3 regions of the Priestia veravalensis genome follow, and region 2 is predicted to be linked to each of the others. Evidence: predicted binding sites of a transcription regulator. Region 2 holds the regulator's gene; each other region holds the start of a gene.

Region 1 (6,064 bases), on a different contig from region 2:
CTCACTTTAATCTCAGACTGATAGTTTTCAATTTGCTGTTTTATCAGCGCACTAATTTCTTCAGCTTTGATGCTCATGAATTTCACCCCTATCTACGATCTATGTGCAAGAAGTTCGCGATGTACCGATTCTAATTTTCCGGAAATACTTCCGTCATAAATACGGTTGCCGATGCGAAGCTTCACGCCGCCGATTAGGCTCTTATCGATTACATTTGAAATATATAATGAATGCTTTCCTACTTTTGGTGCAAATGTTTCAGAAATAGCACGCTCTTCATCTGAAGATAATGCTTTTACAGAGTATACTGTAGCTGCAGCTACACCTCGTGCTTCATTTGCAAGAGCACGATACTCACGAGTAATCTCCCCTACTACTTGGATGCGATGACGATCTAATAATAAAAGGAGCGTATTTTGAACCGTTTCTGTCAACGTTGAAAACGTTTGGCGAACTAAGTCTTTTTTTCGGTTGGTTGAAATTTTTGGATGCGTTAACACTTCAATTAAATCATCGTTTTGAGCGAAAACTGCTTCCACTACGTCTAACTCTTCTTGTAAAGCATCGATTGATTGCTTTTCAGAAGCTAATTGAAAAAGAGCTAATGCATAACGCTTCGCGACTGCCGACTGACTCATCGTACATCCCCTACTTCTTGAATGTACTCATTGATCAATTTCTCTTGATCTTGCTCTGACAATTCTTTTTCAATCACTTTCGACGCGATTAATACAGATAATGATGCAACTTGCTCACGAAGTGCAGTAACTGCTTGATCTTTTTCTTGCTGAATTTCTTGTTTTGCTAATGCTTTTAAACGCTCAGACTCTTCACGCGCAGCAGCAACAATTTCTTCTTTTTTCTCTTCAGCAGATTTTCTTGCGTTTTCCATTAAAACTTGAACCTCTTCACGAGACTGTTTTAACAGCTCGCGCTGCTCCTCAACAAGCTTCTGTGCTTGTTGATTCTGCTGTTCAGCTGAATCAATTTCACTTGCAATATGCTCTTCACGCTGTTTCATGATACCCATTACTGGACCAAACGCGAACTTACGTAACAATGCTAGCAAGATAAGGAACATTACTAATTGGAATAAAATATCTCCACCGTTAAAGCCTGATGCTCCTAATACAAACGTATTTGACACGGCTGCTTCACTCCCTTCAAAGACTTAACATCTATGATTTTGCTCATTAAAGACATAAAGCAATGGCGAAGGTTCTTTTCGAATGATCTTCGCCACTTTTAAACGTTTTAAGTTACTGATTATTGACCTTGAACCATGAACGCGATTACTACAGCGATAATAGGAATCGCCTCTACTAATGCAACCCCGATGAACATTGTCGTTGTTAATGTACCACGTGCTTCTGGTTGGCGAGCGATACCTTCTACTGTTTTTGATACGATAAGACCGTTACCGATACCAGCACCTAGTGCCGCTAAACCAATTGCAATTGCAGCTGCTAATAAACCCATTTTATAAAGTCCTCCCTTAGTGAAATAGAATTTTTTCAACATGTTTTAAACTCGCTCAAAACGGGTAAAGCTTGAGCGAAGGTTTTATAAATTAATGGTCTTGACTCACTTTGTGTGCCAGGTAAACCATTGTTAACATTGTAAAGATAAAAGCTTGAATTGCACCTACGAAAATACTGAAGCCTTGCCATGCCAATGTTGGCACAACTGCCCCAAATAATCCAAGAGCAGTACCACTTGTAGCAAGCCCTGCTAATAAAGTTAACAGAATTTCTCCTGCATAGATATTCCCGAAAAGACGTAGACCAAGCGTTAGCGTATTTGCAAACTCTTCAATAATCTTTAATGGGAATAGAAAAGGCATTGGTTTGAAGTAATCTCGACCATATTCTGCAAATCCCTTCATCTTAATACCATAATAATGTGATAAGACAACGACCATTGCTGCTAGAGTCAATGTAATCGTCGGATCAGCAGTCGGTGATTTCCACCATAATTCGTGATCGACAACAACGGCAAATGGTAATCCTAACATATTGGCGACAAAGATATACATTAGTAGCGTTACACCTAATGTTAAGAAACGACCACCCGTCTTCCAATCCATTGTGCTGTTAATGAGGCCTTTCACAAAGTCTAATACCCATTCCAGGAAGTTTTGCATACCTGTAGGCTTCATTGCTAAAGTACGAGTACATAAAACTGCAATTAAAAACACAATGACTGACGCCACGGTAATCATCAACATGTTACTGAGATTAAACGTAAGACCAAAGAAATCTTGAGTTGGTGATTCATGACCCAACTATATTCACCTCTCTTCCCATCTCCTGCGTATATTTTGAACAACTAAATCTATGATAATGACAAGATAGGATGTCATTAATCCCATAACTACACCAATAATATGAAAAGTATTTGGATAAGAGATTGTAATTACAACTGCTAGAGCAGCGGTTGCAAACCTTGCAAATGTTCCTACTGAACGAGGTCGTTTTCCTTCATCCAGCGCTTGTCCAAACTGTTTAGCCCTTCTTACTAAAACCCAAAGGTTATACAAACTGAGTGCTGTACCTAAAATCAGGCCTAAAAACACGGTTTGATAAGGAGTAAATCCCAATCCGAGAACGTATAGTGCTAGTAAATAAAATATGTAGGATCGAAGTCTTGGAAATAAATGTTGCAATTCTTGCATGGATTATTAATCTCCTGAAAAAAATTGTCGGACTGTGCGCAGCATGGCATAGACGCCAACTGCAAGCCCTAAAAGAAGGCCTAAAACTAAAAAAAGTGGCTCAGTCCCAACTTTTCCATCAATCCATTTGCCACCAAATAGACCGATTAATACGGAACCTGCTAACTGAGAAAGAATGGTGGACATCAATGCAATCGCTTGTAATGAATGCCGTTTTTGCTTAGTCATTTAGAAAACCCCTTTTTGGTAAATTCTTTTTTTTCAAAAAAATCTACATACTCTACTCTAAAAATATGCGAGCTTATGTATAAATCACCAAAAAAGTTAAAAACAGTTAGTCAAAAACACAAGCGAACCTTGATTTTCAAGTGTTGAAAACCTTATCATTTATATCCATTGTTAGCATACAATAGCGCATATTTAATGTCAATGTGTTTAAGCTAAAAACTTCACAATCTAAAAAGGGATGTTCACATTTTTGCCACACATATTTCATATTTAAATAAGACCAATGTAAAAGGGCGTAAAACCTTGGTTTTACGCCCTTTTAATCAATTACTAGCCCTGCGTTTGCTACCTCTGTTTTACCATCTTTTTTAGCGTATGCGAACACTTTATACTCACCTTTGGGCAACTCTTCCTGCAGCTGAATTTTCCGTTTTAACATCCCTCTTTCTAGTTTTTTATCTACATCTAAATAAGAGACAAACCGAAGGGTGTCTATGTCATAAACAGCAATGCCAAATTCATCTGCTCCTTCAGGCAAAAACAATTCGTATAGATACGTTTTTTCGTCACTTCCCTGTACGGCCTGTAGTCCCATAACACGAGGATAATTTGGCTTTTCAACCATATACAAATAGGGTATTGATATTGTTTCACGTGAATCACGAATTTCTAAACGCCCATCATATATGCCTTTTTTCTTTTGATGGCTGTTTACCTGAAGATCAACTGCAATGGTCTTCGTTTCTTTCGGCTTCAATGTGAAAGAAAGCGGTACTCTCCAAATTTCTCCAAACGTTTTTGTTGGAGGCGTAACATGATAAACGTTTTTGTAATTCGCCTCATTAAAAATACGCATTTTAATCCTTTTGTTACTTTGTCCTTCAAAAACTCCAAACGACAGCGTGCTAGGTGATAACAGCGTTGTTGCCTTTACAGCACGTTCCACTTGAATTCTTCCTGCTCCTTGTTCATACGAGTGATAGAGCTCACCCTTTAAGTTACGAATTGGCTTTGCCGTACTCATAAGTGCCGCTTTTACTTGTTCTGGAGACCAATTGGGGTGAGCCTGTAAAAGTAACGCACAGGCTCCCGCTACGTGAGGTGCTGCCATGCTTGTTCCATTTAAAGGCTCATACCCGTTCGGTACCGTACTCCTAATTTGGTAACCTGGTGCTACCACATCAGGTTTGATATCCCAAGTGCTCGTAACTGGACCTCTGGAGCTAAAAGGAGTAATGATGTCTTCTACAGTTTTCATAGAAGCGAATGCATACGCGTTCCCTTTTTGAATTTCTTTCTTTATGGATTCTCCTACATCACTCGAAACCATAACTACTGGAATTGAAAACGATTCACTTACACTCTCGTCTACCACTCCATTAATAGCATGGTATACAATTACAGCTTTAGCTCCAGCTTTTTCAGCTTTACTGATTTTTTTAGACAGAGAGATTTCTCCTGTTTTCATAAGGACAACTTTGTTTCCAACATCTGCTACTTCCCTTCCGCTTCCTGCGTCCGTTAATACAATTGTCTGATCAATATCCCACTTCGCGGCATTTGGTAAAGGAGATAGAGAAATTTGCTGTGATAACTTTTCCATTTTTATAAATGGAATACGTGTCGGAGAAACTGAAGCACCAACCGAAATAGCTTGTTGAGCCGTTCCAGGAGAGCCTACGGTCCACAAACCAGGCCCTGAATTACCGCTAGAAGTTACTGCTACGATCCCTTTTTCAACAGCTTTATTTAACGCTAAGCTTGTAGGTAAATCTGGACCATTAATGTCATTTCCTAACGATAAGTTAATGACATCGACCCCATCTTGAATTGCTTTTTCAACAGCTAGAATAACATTTTCAGACGAGCCAGACCCACCCGGACCTAGGGCTCGGTAGGCATAAATTTCAGCTTCGGGTGCTACTCCGCGCATCTTCCCGTTTGCTCCTATAATACCGGCCACATGGGTACCATGAAGCGTAGGTTCTCCTTGCTTGCTTACTGTTTCCATTGGAGAATAATCTTGGTCCACAACGTCATAGCCACCTCGATAATTTGACTTTAAATCAGGATGATTAAAGTCAATTCCAGTATCAATTATTCCAACCTTTATCCCTCGACCCGTCAAGCGCTGGTTTTTCTTATCAAACATGCCCCTTACCTTTTCACTGCCAATGTAGGATACACTTCCTTCATTTTTTGCATGATACGAAACAGAAGCATGCGAACTATCAATATAAGGTTCTTCTCGAAGTCTTTGTAAGTCATATAAAGTCCCCGATACGGATAGCCCTGTAAATACCTCCCGAAACTCGTGGTTAATGCTCACATTTGGATACTTTTTTTTTATTTCTTGTTTGGCAATCGCTACATTCTGCTCGTTCAGCATGAGAATGTATGTTTTTTGCACCTGTTTTTCAAATGATTGAATATCTGGAAACTCTACACTTTCACCGTACGTGCTTGTGCTGTTTATTCCAAACATTGACAGTAATAAAATGGTTATTTTCCACATAAAAACACCTCTCTACATAGCGTGTCACAAAGAGACCGCATTCATGTGAGAGGTGTTAGATTTATTTTTTATAGTGGCTTAAATTCTTCAGGTCTTTCTTCACGATGTTTAAAGTAGTAGCTAATCGCATCGCAAATACGCTCAGAGGCATGGCCGTCTCCGTAAGGATTAGATGCTTTAGACATTGTTTCATAAACAGCTTTGTCGATTAATAACTCTTTAGCTAAGTTGTAAATAGTTTCTTCTTCTGTGCCAGCTAATTTTAACGTTCCTGCTTCAATGCCCTCTGGACGCTCCGTTGTATCACGCAATACTAATACGGGTACACCAAGAGAAGGTGCTTCCTCCTGAACGCCACCGGAATCCGTTAAAATGAGGTGTGCTCGATTCGCAAAGTTATGGAAGTCGATTACATCTAACGGTTCGATAAGATGAATGCGATCATCATCGCCCAATATATCATTAGCTGTTTCACGTACAACAGGATTTAGATGCACAGGATAGACAACTTGTACGTCATCATGTTCAGTTACAATACGCTTTACCGCTCTAAACATATTTTTCATTGGCTCACCTAAATTTTCACGACGGTGAGCGGTTAATAAGATAAGGCGATCGCTGCCAAGATTACGTAAGACTTCATGCTC
Region 2 (6,064 bases):
CCTTATTTTAATGTAAAAATAAACAAAGCCGGTGACATTTTACTCGTCGTAAAATTTCACCGGCTTTTTCGGTTCAGAGGAGGGTTTTGTCCCAGCCTCTTTTTTTGTTATTCAGAAGAAATTCCAACGGCTTCTTCATATTGTTGTCTATGTTTCAACATTTTACGATAGGAAATGCGAGAAATAATAATGCTAATTTCATAAAGGATGAATAAAGGAATTGTAACCATTAGGTGTGATAACAATTCTGGAGGTGTAATAAAAGCCGCTATGACTAATAACACAAAATAAGCGTACTTCCGGATACTGCTTAAGAACTGTGGCGTCACAATACCTAGTCTTGTTAAAAACATAATGACAACGGGTAATTGAAACAATAGACCAAATGGTAGCGTAAGCTGAAATAAAAATGAAAAATATTCATTGATACCAATAACTTGGTTAACATCTAGCTTATCCGCTATTCGAATCATAAACTCTACTACAAAAGGAAAGAGAACAAAGTAAGCAAACGAAATACCAGTAAGAAATAGGATAATTGAAATTGGAATGTATCCAAGAGTTACTTTTCGCTCTTTATCATACAAGCCTGGACTTATAAATGCCCATAATTGATAGAGCGCAATAGGAGCAGAAACAACACATCCAATTACAAACGCAAACTGCATATAAATCTTAACCGGATCGGTCAATTTAAATGCGTTCATTGTTAGCGAGCTTGCCTCGTCTGCTGATTGTAGATAAATAATAACGCGATCCGCTAAGAAAAAACCGCCAATTGTAGCAATAAAAAAGAAAAAGACGACGATTAAAATCCTTTTTCGCAGTTCACCAATGTGATCATATACAGACATTTCTTGTTCGTTCATATGTCAATCATTCCTCTATTGATTTCGTTCTTTCTTCTTGCCCTCGTCTTCGTTATCTTCCATTATTCCTTTAGTGGCACTTTTAAACTCCCTTAACGTGTGGCCTACAGCTCGACCAAGCTCGGGAAGCTTCTTTGGTCCAAAAACTAAAAGTGCAAAAATTACAATTAAAATCACACTACCTGCACTTAATCCCATGGTTTCCCCTCCTTTATTACATATATATTCTATTATATATTATTTTCAGGGTAATTTTTCAAAAAGTAAACCAGCGACTGAAGCTCTACGGCTAAATCAATGTGATGCAGACGAATAGAGCTTGGCACATTTAAACGGGCAGGGGTAAAATTTAAAATACCTTTGATTCCGCATTTGACTAAGCGGTCCGTAATTTGCTGTGCCACTGTAGCTGGAACTGTTAGGATCGCAACAGAAATATCTTCTGTCATATGTTCTTCAAGCTTATCTAAATGATAAACGGGTACGTCTCCAACGTGAGTGCCCACCTTTTCTTCAATAACATCAAAAGCAAATTCAATTTTTGTATTGTTATTCTTAATGAAATTGTAGTTTAAAAAAGCTGTTCCAAGATTACCAACACCAATCAGAGCAACTCTGGTTACTTCATCTTGATCTAATGTTTTGCGAAAAAAACTTAGTAAATAATTGACGTTATAGCCATATCCCTTTTTACCCAAGGCTCCAAAATAGGAAAAATCGCGACGAATTGTAGCGGAGTCTACTTTCACCGCTTCGCTTAATTCTGCTGACGATACACGTTGCTTACCAGAAGCATGTAGATTTTTAATAAAACGATAGTATAGCGGCAACCGCTTTGCTGTAGCTTGTGGTATTTTTAAGTTTTCTGTATTCATCTTGTGCCCCCTTAATTACGATAGATATAATGGCTATCGTTCAGATCTCCGCTTGACTTAGCAAGATTCTCTTTTTAAATTAGATAGCGCTTCCATTAAGTGAACCTTCTATTCACTCATGAACAGTAGTCTATAGTTTATTTTAACACAGTCTATGTGGTAATAATGAATTCTACACATAATTTTGTGGAAATGCTTATGACATGCACCTATTCATACTTCTGTCTTAAAAATATGTTAAAATACACTATGTCGAAATGAGTAGAGGTGAAACGATGATTATTCTACAGTTAAACGGAATTACGAAATATTACGGGGCAGACCCGATTTTATCAAATATAAAACTTGAAGTTCAATCTAAAGACCGCATTGCACTAGTTGGTCGAAACGGAGCGGGAAAATCAACGCTTCTAAAAATTATTTCTGGTGAACTTTCCTACGACAGTGGAGAGATTATGAAGCCAAAAGAAACAACGATTGACTACATGGGACAGGATACAGTGTTAGAATCCACTTTATCTATTTGGGACGAAATGTTAACCGTCTTCAAGCCATTGCAAAAAATGGAGAAAGAACTAAGAAAGCTTGAAGAAAAAATGGGAGACCCTTCTTATCAGCAGGATTCCAACAACTATGAAAAGCTTTTAAAGGAATACGATCAGCTTCAAATTTCCTTTAAAGATCTAGGCGGATACCAATACGAAGCTGACATTCGTTCAATCCTGCACGGGTTTCGCTTTTCAAACTTTGATTACTCCACCCCTATTTCTACACTAAGCGGTGGGCAAAAAACACGACTGGCTCTAGCTAAGCTGTTATTAACTAAACCTGATTTGCTAATTTTAGATGAGCCTACCAACCATCTTGACATTGAAACATTGGCTTGGTTAGAGCAATTTTTACAAAATTACGATGGCGCTATCCTAATTGTCTCCCATGATCGCTACTTCCTTGATAAAGTGGTTACACAAGTCTATGAAGTAAGTCAAAAAACCACCTATAAATATCCTGGTAACTACTCAAATTATTTAACACAAAAAGCCGAACGCTATGAGCGTGAGATGAAGCAATTTGAAAAACAGCAGGATGAAGTAGCAAAGCTTAATGATTTCATTCAAAAAAATATTGCTAGGGCTTCAACAACAAAGCGAGCTCAAAGCAGACGTAAACAGTTAGAACGCATGGAGCTAATGGATCGGCCAAACGATGGTGAAAAAGGTGCAAGCTTTTCCTTTGATATTGAACGGCAAAGCGGAAATGAAGTATTAAAAGTTGACAACCTTTCCATTGGATATGAAGAAAATCAGTTTATTGTAAAAAACATTAACCTTCGTGCTACTCGTCAAGATAGCATTGCCCTAGTAGGTCCAAACGGGATTGGTAAATCTACTCTGTTAAAAGGCTTAATGAATAAACTTCCTTTTGTTTCAGGAGAAATCCAATTCGGTTCTAATGTAGCAGTAGGCTATTATGATCAAGAACAGGCAAACTTGACGTCTAACAAAGCCGTACTCAATGAATTATGGGACGACTACCCTACTACTACTGAAAAAGAAATTCGAACTGTGCTCGGTAATTTTTTATTTTCAGGCGACGATGTCTTAAAGGTTGTTTCCACACTAAGCGGTGGAGAAAAAGCAAGACTCGCTTTAGCAAAACTGATGATGCAAAAAGCAAACTTTTTAATTCTAGATGAGCCTACTAACCACCTTGATCTAGATAGTAAACAAGTATTGGAGAATGCATTAATCTCTTATCCAGGTACACTTTTATTTGTTTCCCATGACCGTTACTTTATCAACAGAGTTACCAACAAGGTTATCGAATTGTCTCCAGAGGGAACAACAGAGTTTTTAGGGGACTATGACTACTACGTTGAGAAAAAAGCAGAAATGGAAGAAAGAAAAGAGCTTGAAGCAGCAAATATGGCTCAGGAACTATCTGTAGGGAAAAGTGACAAAGCGTCATATATACAAGATAAGGAACAAAAAAAGCTTCTAAGGCAGCGAAAAAGAAGAATTGAAGAGATTGAAGAACGAATTGCTGAAGTGGAAGCAAAATTAGAGCAAAATGAAGAGCTTTTATGCGACCCAGTAATTTACCAAGATCATGAAAAATCTCAGCTTTTAAACAATGAGAACCAAACTTTTCAACAAGAGTTATCCACATTAATGGAAGAGTGGGAAGAACTTCAGCTAAGTATTGAGGAAAGCTAACAGTTTATACACAAAAGAAGCCCATACACCTTTTGGTGATGGGCTTTAATATATGCATTATCCACAGTTAATTCTAAATTGATTGAAAATTGTGGATAACCACTATATTATCCACAATCCTCTATTCTAGCACTAACCCAGGATTCGCATTTAATGCCATGGTCGCTCTTCTATCTTTACGATATAAAACGCTGGCTGCTGCTCCAATCATAGCAGCATTATCCGTACATAAAGAGAGTGGTGGAATAACTAACTCTACATTAGAGTACTTTTCGAATCGTTGCTGTAGAGCCTCTCGTAACCCTTTATTTGCGGCTACCCCACCGGCTAACAGCAGTTGATTTACGTTATATTCTTGAACAGCTTTTTCTGTTTTTGTTACCAAAACATCAACTACGCTAGCTTGAAAACTAGCTGCTAATGTTTGTGGATTAATATCTTCACCTTTTTGTTTCGCGTTATGCACAGTGTTGATAACTGCTGATTTTAAACCACTAAAACTAAAATCATATGAGCCATCTTCCAACCAGGCACGCGGTAGATCAATTAAGGGTTCACCCTCTTGAGCTAGACGATCGATATGAGGACCGCCTGGATATGGTAACTGTAGCGTACGTGCTACTTTATCGTATGCTTCACCAGCTGCATCATCTCTTGTTTCACCAATGACTTCAAAACGAACGTGCTCTTTCATGTAGACAAGTTCTGTATGTCCACCCGAAACAACTAATGCTAGTAACGGAAATTTTAATGGCGTAATAAGTTGATTCGCATAAATATGTCCCGCAATATGATGTACAGGAATTAAAGGCTTCTGATGAGCAAAAGCTAACGCCTTAGCTGCGTTGACACCAATTAATAATGCTCCTACTAATCCTGGTCCTTCTGTTACCGCAATTGCATCAATATCATCAAATGTCATATTGGATTGATGTAGAGCTTCTTCTACAACTATTGTGATTTGCTCAACATGATGCCGTGAAGCAATCTCAGGTACAACTCCCCCAAAGCGTTTATGGCTTTCAATTTTGCAACAATTTCTGTACCACCTCGAATAATCGCAACAGCCGTTTCATCACAGCTTGTTTCTATTGCTAATATTACTTCATTTTCTTTTGTCATAATTTCACCCACATAACTAATGCATCTTCATTGTTATCAGAATAATAATTTTTTCGTATGCCGCCAGCCTCAAAGCCTAGCTTTTTATACAATGACTGTGCAATATGATTTGATGTTCTTACTTCAAGCGTCATTGAAAGTGCCCCTAGCTGTTGCACAACATTCATCGCAGCTTTAAGCAAAGCATATCCTAACCCTTTTCCTCTATACTTAGGAAGTATAGCAATATTGGTAATATGCGCTTCATCAATTACAATCCAAGTTCCACAATATCCAATAATTTGCTCCTCTATTTCCATTACAAGGTAGGTAGAAAATTGATTGGCCGTTAATTCGTTATAGAAGGCCTCTTTGCTCCAAGGTGTTGCAAATGCCTGTTTTTCAATTTCAACAACTTGATCAATATCTTCAACTTTCATTAGACGAAATTTCAATGTCATAGTCATTTTCTCACTCATTTTTCGCTTCTTGTGCTTTTAACCAGTTTGCTTCTGCCTCAGCTAACCTAATGTAATTAGGCACAAAAGCATGAACTGGAGTTGCTTCTTTTTGCATACCTAAAAAAGCTAATTCACTTGGACGAGGATTGTATTGTGAAACGGATGCAAAGAGTGCTTGTTCTCCTAATACGCTAGTTAATATTTCTTTATGCGCTTCAATATCATTCCCAATAAATAAAATAGACTCATTGTATTCTTTCAATTTTCCAGCCCATTGTTCATTAATAACAAGCTGATCTTTCTCTTCATTACGTAGTTCCTGTCCATTATCAAAACGATATAACCCTGTGAAAATTTGTTGTCTACGCGCATCAAATAACGGGGAGATAAGTCCGTTAAAGTAACGGCCGTTAGCAGCTACAATCTCAAGGCTAGACACTCCAACTAAAGGAATGTTAAGCGTCCACGCAAGTGTTTTAGCCACGGTTACACCAATGCGGACACCAGTATAAGAACCAGGCCCTTCTGCTACTACAATTTTA
Region 3 (6,064 bases), on a different contig from region 2:
TTAATAAAGAAGGTGACATTTAAAATTGAGGATTCATATGAAATATAAGCGTATTATTTTTGCATTTTGTATGGCATTAAGTATTTCTTGTTTTGTTTCATTTACCTTGGTATCCATTAACTTTGGTTACAATGATACATTTATGTCAACGTGGTTAAAAATCTGGTCTGAAGCTTTTGTATGTGCTTTTTTTGGTTCGTATTTCTTTCCAATCGGAATCAATAAACTAATGAGCAAAATTCAGTTTGTGGAAGAGTCTCTGAATCGTAGTGGAAAAGAAATGTAAAAAGAGTTTGGGACATAACAAAATGATTGCTTCTAAGAGACGAACAATAGCTGTTCCAATCTTTTTGGTTTGTCTGAACACGTTCGTTCCATTGCGCTACGGCCACTCGCTTTCCGCGGGGAGGAACCTGAGCTTCCTCGCTGCGCTGCGGGATCTCAGTTTTCCCTCTCTTTCCCGCAGGAGTCGAGTGTCCTACGCTCCATTCCACCCTGTTTCCAACATTGTTTTCACAATCAACCAAAAAACCTGAACGATTAAAAGTGAGAAACTCTCAATCGTTCAGGTTTATCATTGGCTGAATTACTTATGTCCCAGCCTCTTTTTATTGAAGAAGGGATAAGATAAAAGTCCAAATACAAACAAATAAAAGTAAAGCGAGGCTGTAGCGAAGCGTCATCTTGGTTAACTCAGCTTCTTTTCCTGTTTGACCAACTGCTGCTGTTGCAATAGCAATTGACTGCGGGGATACGAGCTTTGCCATGACTCCTCCAGCTGTATTGCTAGCAACTAGCATAGAAGGGTTTGTTCCAATTAAAGCTGCGGCCGTTGTTTGGATTGGAGCAAACAGCGTGTTGTTATTCACAACAGATCCCGTCATAAAAACACCAATCCAGCCGAGAACAGGGGAGAACAAAGGAAAAATTTGACCTGCTTCGGCTACGGCATTCCCAAGTGCCATTGTTAAGCCACCATATGTCATTAGTTTAGCGATGCTGATAACAGCACAGATCATCCCAATAGGAATGATAAATTCTTTGATTGTCTTTCCTAGAAGTGTTATGCTCCGAGAACGGTTAATGTTTTTCGTTGTTAAAACAGTCGTTATAGCAGCAAAAAGGATGGCCGTTCCTGTTGCTCCAATGAAATCAATTGAAAGTACAATAGGTGTTCCAGGAGCATTAAAAGTGAAAACAAAAGGTGATAACAGGTTTCCTGGTTGGAAAAGAGATTTGAAAACAGGAAGGCTCCAGATTAGTACAAATCCTGTTAACAAATAAAAAGGTGACCAAGAAAGAATAACTTCTTTTACTGGATATTTTCTCACAGTAGGGGCTTGTCCATTTAGCAAGAAAATACGCTTTGGCTGCCATTTACGTAAGAAAAGAGCAAGTGCCCCCATTGCTAAAAGCGCAGGAATAATATCAGCAAGCTCCGGCCCAATTAGGATGGTCATAGCGGCTTGTGCACTAGTATAAACAAAAGATGTGACCAAAATAGCAGGGAGCGTTTCTTTAACTCCTCGCCATCCATCAATTAAAAAGATAAGTAAAAAAGGAATCGTAAAGTTAATGAAAGGGAGAGTTAAAGCCGTTTGCACCGATACATCCATGGCACTTACGTTCTCTAACTGAAAAGTATCAACAATCGCTACTGGAATCCCAATGGCGCCAAATGCACCAGATGCTCCGTTCGCGATTAGGCAAAGCATAGCTGCTTGAAGTGGCTTAAAACCGAGTGAAACAAGTAGTACGGCGCAAATTGCAATTGGCACACCAAAGCCTGCAGCTCCTTCTAAAAAGGCATTAAAGCAAAAGCCGATGAGCAATAGCTGAAGTCGCTGATCACTGGAAATGTTAATAATACTACCTCTTAAAACATCAAATTTTCCAGTTTCAACGGCAATTTTATAAAGCCACACAGCCATAATAATAATATAGCCAATAGGCCAGATACCTTGAACGAACCCTTGAATAACGCTGCCGAATGCATGCGTAGGTGAAAGGTCAAAAAAGTAAATAACAAGAAAGAGCGTAATACCCAAGTTTAACAGTGCTGCATAAATTCCTTTCATTTTAAAAAGGGTCAAACATATTAAAAATGAGATAATGGGAATAGCTGCAATAAGTGCTGAAAGCGTAAGGTTTTGAAATGGATTATACGTATCAACAAGCATATGAATGGCTCCTTTAGAAAGCGAGAAAGCGAACTTTCTCGCTTCCTGCTTAGTTTGGTAAAGAGAAAAATGGCTGCTGAATTTCTTTTAACGTTTGAATAGATTTTGAGAATTTTTCATGTTCGGACTTATCTAACGGAAGTTCTAAGACTTTCTTTACACCTCCACGGTGAATGATACTTGGAACACCTACATAAATATCATGTTCACCATATTCTCCGTCTAGATAGGCTCCTACTGGAAGGACAACCTGCTCATTTCTCAAGATGGCTCTCGTAATTCTAGCTAATCCCATTGCGATACCATAATAAGTAGCACCTTTTGATTTGATAATTTCATAAGCCGCATTTCGTACTTGAACAGCAATTTCTTCTTTTCGTTCTGATGATAGCTGATCTGCGATTGGTGTTCCAGAAATGTTAGCACCACTCCAAACGGCAAGCTGAGAATCTCCGTGTTCTCCAATGATATAACCGTGGACGCTCGTTGGAGCTGCGCCAAGCTCTTCACTGAGGAGATGACGGAAACGAGCTGAGTCAAGGATGGTGCCTGAACCAATCACGCGTTCCTTTGGAAGTCCTGAAAATTTCCATGTGGCATAAGTAAGGATATCAACTGGGTTTGTCGCTACTAAAAAAATACCATTAAATCCAGAGGACATGACTCCATTCACGATGTGTTCAAAGATTTTGACATTTTTATGAACAAGGTCAAGTCTTGTTTCTCCTGGCTTTTGAGCTGCTCCTGCACAAATTACGACAATAGCAGCATCTTTGCAATCATCGTACGTTCCAAAAGAAATGCGCATAGAGCTTGGAGCATATACGATACCGTGAGCTAAATCCATTACATCACCGCGTGCTTTTTCTTCGTTTAAGTCAACTAACACTAACTCATCGCAAATACCTTGGTTCATTAATGAATAGGCATAGCTTGCTCCAACTGCACCTGTACCTACTAACACAACTTTGTTTCCTAATGTCATTTCCATAAGAATGCCTCCTCAAGCAAATAGTATGTGAAAAATTTCACATAGTTAGATAAATAAAAAACAAATCATCTTTAATTTTTTGTAATCATTTCGGCGAATTAGATATTGTGAAGTATTTCACAATCAGATAATAACACTTACTTTTTCATTTTGCAATAATAAAATATCATTTTTGTTAAAAGTTAATTAAATAAAAAAAAGACCTTCTTAAAAGGCCTTTCTTATCTTGGATCGCTCCATAATACCAGTGATCTATCATTAGCTCTTGTCGTCTTCTTTATCCAGCTGAGCAAGCTTTTGCAATAGGATATGCTGGGGCATGTGCATAAGTTGTTCTAAAGGAACGTTTAGTTTTTCAGCTAGTTTGACAGCCGTATCAGGTGAGATTTATAATGGTCTCATACATATCAACTCCTATTCTCTTGTAAAATATATGTGTAAGCATTATGATAAATTGCAACTACCTTGTTAATCATAAGTCATAATGAAGGGATTGAGCAAGTATGCGTATTATGGGTCACAGAGGAGCAGCAGGGACGTTTCCTGAAAATACAATGATTTCGTTTGAAGAAGCAATCAGAGTAGGAGCAGATGGAATTGAGCTTGATGTTCATATGTCCAAAGACGATGAGCTCATGGTTATTCATGATGAAAAAGTTGATCGTACAACAAATGGTAAAGGGTATATAAGGGACTTTAATTATAAAGAATTAAGAAGCCTTGATGCGAGCTATAAATTTAAAAAGAAATACGGCGCGTGTCAAATACCTACGTTAAAAGAAGTACTAGCTTGGGCTTCTAATCAACAGTTTTCTGTTAATATTGAATTGAAAAACAACTTGTTTGACTATCCTTATTTAGAAATGAAAGTACTGGACCTTATTTACTATTATAAAATGAAAGACCGTATCATTATATCTTCATTCAATCATAATAGCTTAGCGAGAGTAACATCTTTTGATTCAACCATTGAAACCGCTATTTTATACTCATACCCAATGTTTGAGCCTTGGATTTATGCTCAACACCTTGGTGCTAGAGCACTTCATCCAAATTATCGTACGGTTAATCAAGTAAACGTAGCTGCTTCCAAAGACTATCGTATCCCTGTGCGTCCATATACGGTGAATGATGTGAAGCTAGCGAAACAGCTATACGGATATGGCTGTGAATCCATCATCACTGATTATCCTGAGAAGATGGTTAATGAATTTGCTAATAAACGTATGTAAAAAAAGAAGCAACTCTATTTTTTTGATAGAGATGCTTCTTTTTTTTGCTGAAAGCGAGGTTGAACCTTTTGACGCTTTCGATCTCGATGAAGAATAAAACCTGCTACAAATCCTAAACCAATTACAAAAAATAGCAACCCTACAGTGAACTGAAGCATTAAGGATGAAAAAGGCGGCTGTAAAATGCCAAACACCATATCTCTCATTAATTTAATGCCATAACCTGCTAAAACTCCGGGAATTAATAAAATGAGCAATGCAATAATCCTCATCATAGTTAGGAAATCCTTTCCTGGTTTGTCTTACTTAAATGATAAAACAGCAAAAAAAATTGTCAAGACTGTTTAAAGTTTTATATGATAAAGTGGTGCAAGAAGTTGCAGGGTATTTTTCCATTTTAAATGAAAAAGGTGAAAAAATATGCAAACTGTGTTGATTATTGGTGCTAACACGGGTGGGTTGGCCGTATTAAAGATGATTGAAGAAGCGGAAGGCGTAAAGGTAGCTGGAGTAGTAGATGTTAACTCTGAGGCGCCAGCGATGAAGTATGCAGAGCAATTAGGGATAAAAGTGTCCACAAGCTGGTCATCTTTTCTTCACCAAGGTGTGGATGTGATTGTAGATGCGACTGGAAGTGAACGTGTCTTTCAGGAATTACATAAGCAAAAACAAAGTAATACGCTGTTGATTCCAGGATCAGTTGCTAAAATGATGGCTAGCTTAATGGAGCAAAAAGAAGAATTAATTGAGCGGTTAACGCATGAATCAGATAAATATAACCTGATCTTTAACTCTACGCATGATGCAATGATTGTTGTAGATAAAGAGGCAAAAATAACCCTCTTTAATAAAAGTGCTGAACGAATTACAAACTTAAAAAGTGAAAACGTCATTGGAAAGCATATTCATGAATCCATTCCAGCGAGTGAGTTACCAACGACTTTACTGACAAAACGGACGGATTATAATCAAGAGTTTACCATTACGAACAGTCATAAAGTAATTACGTCACGCATTCCTATGATTAATGAAAAAGGAGAATTATTTGGAGCGTTTTCTGTTTTTAAAGATATTACAGAAGTGGTGAATTTAGCTGAGGAAGTAACTAATTTAAAGGATATTCAAACAATGCTTGAAGCAATCATTCAGTCATCAGAAGAAGCCATTTCAGTTGTGGATGAAGAAGGTGTTGGGTTATTAATAAACCCTGCTTATACAAAAATCACGGGACTTCAGCGCTCAGATATTATTGGGAAGCCGGCAACCACAGACATTTCTGAAGGAGAAAGCATGCACATGCAGGTGTTAAAAACAAGAAGAGCTGTGCGCGGTGTCAGCATGAAAGTGGGACCGAACAAAAAAGATGTTGTTGTAAACGTTGCTCCGGTTATCGTGGATGGTAAGTTAAAAGGGAGCGTAGGCGTTATTCACGATATCTCAGAGATACAGCAGCTTACGACGGAATTAAACAGAGCGCGCCAAATTATTCGTACGCTAGAAGCAAAGTATTCATTTGCTGACATTATTGGTGAATCTGAAGAATTTTTGTTAGCCATTGAACAAGCAAAACTAGCAGCTAAAACGCCTGCAACGGTTTTGCTGCGCGGAGAGTCTGGAACTGGAAAAGAGCTGTTTGCCCATGCTATTCATAATGCAAGTGA

Evidence for each region. The regulator Rex, encoded in region 2, represses fermentation and respiration genes when NADH is low (regulators of the CRP and FNR family bind a similar motif). The targets are predictions, from matches to a motif close to TTGTGAAATATTTCACAA.
Region 1: a site for Rex is predicted at 3,112-3,129, ahead of AS180_RS05700 (AtpZ/AtpI family protein). Genes of this name have one in related genera too.
Region 3: a site for Rex is predicted at 3,277-3,294, ahead of AS180_RS07825 (L-lactate dehydrogenase). Genes of this name have one in related genera too.

The regions. Positions count from the first base shown of each region.
Region 1 is NZ_KQ758634.1:26,562-32,625, forward strand. It holds gene atpA (F0F1 ATP synthase subunit alpha) at 1-77, opposite strand, end outside; gene AS180_RS05675 (F0F1 ATP synthase subunit delta) at 93-638, opposite strand; gene atpF (F0F1 ATP synthase subunit B) at 635-1,147, opposite strand; gene atpE (F0F1 ATP synthase subunit C) at 1,267-1,479, opposite strand; gene atpB (F0F1 ATP synthase subunit A) at 1,571-2,284, opposite strand; gene AS180_RS05695 (ATP synthase subunit I) at 2,291-2,674, opposite strand; gene AS180_RS05700 (AtpZ/AtpI family protein) at 2,681-2,902, opposite strand; gene AS180_RS05705 (S8 family serine peptidase) at 3,222-5,417, opposite strand; gene wecB (non-hydrolyzing UDP-N-acetylglucosamine 2-epimerase) at 5,486-6,064, opposite strand, start outside.
Region 2 is NZ_KQ758731.1:1,332-7,395, reverse strand. It holds gene tatC (twin-arginine translocase subunit TatC) at 108-869, opposite strand; gene AS180_RS20565 (twin-arginine translocase TatA/TatE family subunit) at 885-1,067, opposite strand; gene AS180_RS20560 (redox-sensing transcriptional repressor Rex) at 1,100-1,744, opposite strand; gene AS180_RS20555 (ABC-F family ATP-binding cassette domain-containing protein) at 2,020-3,960, shown strand; partial or broken gene tsaD (tRNA (adenosine(37)-N6)-threonylcarbamoyltransferase complex transferase subunit TsaD) at 4,082-5,082, opposite strand; gene rimI (ribosomal protein S18-alanine N-acetyltransferase) at 5,079-5,528, opposite strand; gene tsaB (tRNA (adenosine(37)-N6)-threonylcarbamoyltransferase complex dimerization subunit type 1 TsaB) at 5,533-6,064, opposite strand, start outside.
Region 3 is NZ_KQ758639.1:48,311-54,374, forward strand. It holds gene AS180_RS07815 (DUF2798 domain-containing protein) at 71-286, shown strand; gene AS180_RS22400 (hypothetical protein) at 219-494, opposite strand; gene AS180_RS07820 (L-lactate permease) at 609-2,180, opposite strand; gene AS180_RS07825 (L-lactate dehydrogenase) at 2,230-3,171, opposite strand; gene AS180_RS21585 (YycC family protein) at 3,430-3,558, opposite strand; gene AS180_RS07830 (glycerophosphodiester phosphodiesterase) at 3,675-4,403, shown strand; gene AS180_RS07835 (DUF2627 domain-containing protein) at 4,418-4,678, opposite strand; gene AS180_RS07840 (sigma 54-interacting transcriptional regulator) at 4,824-6,064, shown strand, end outside.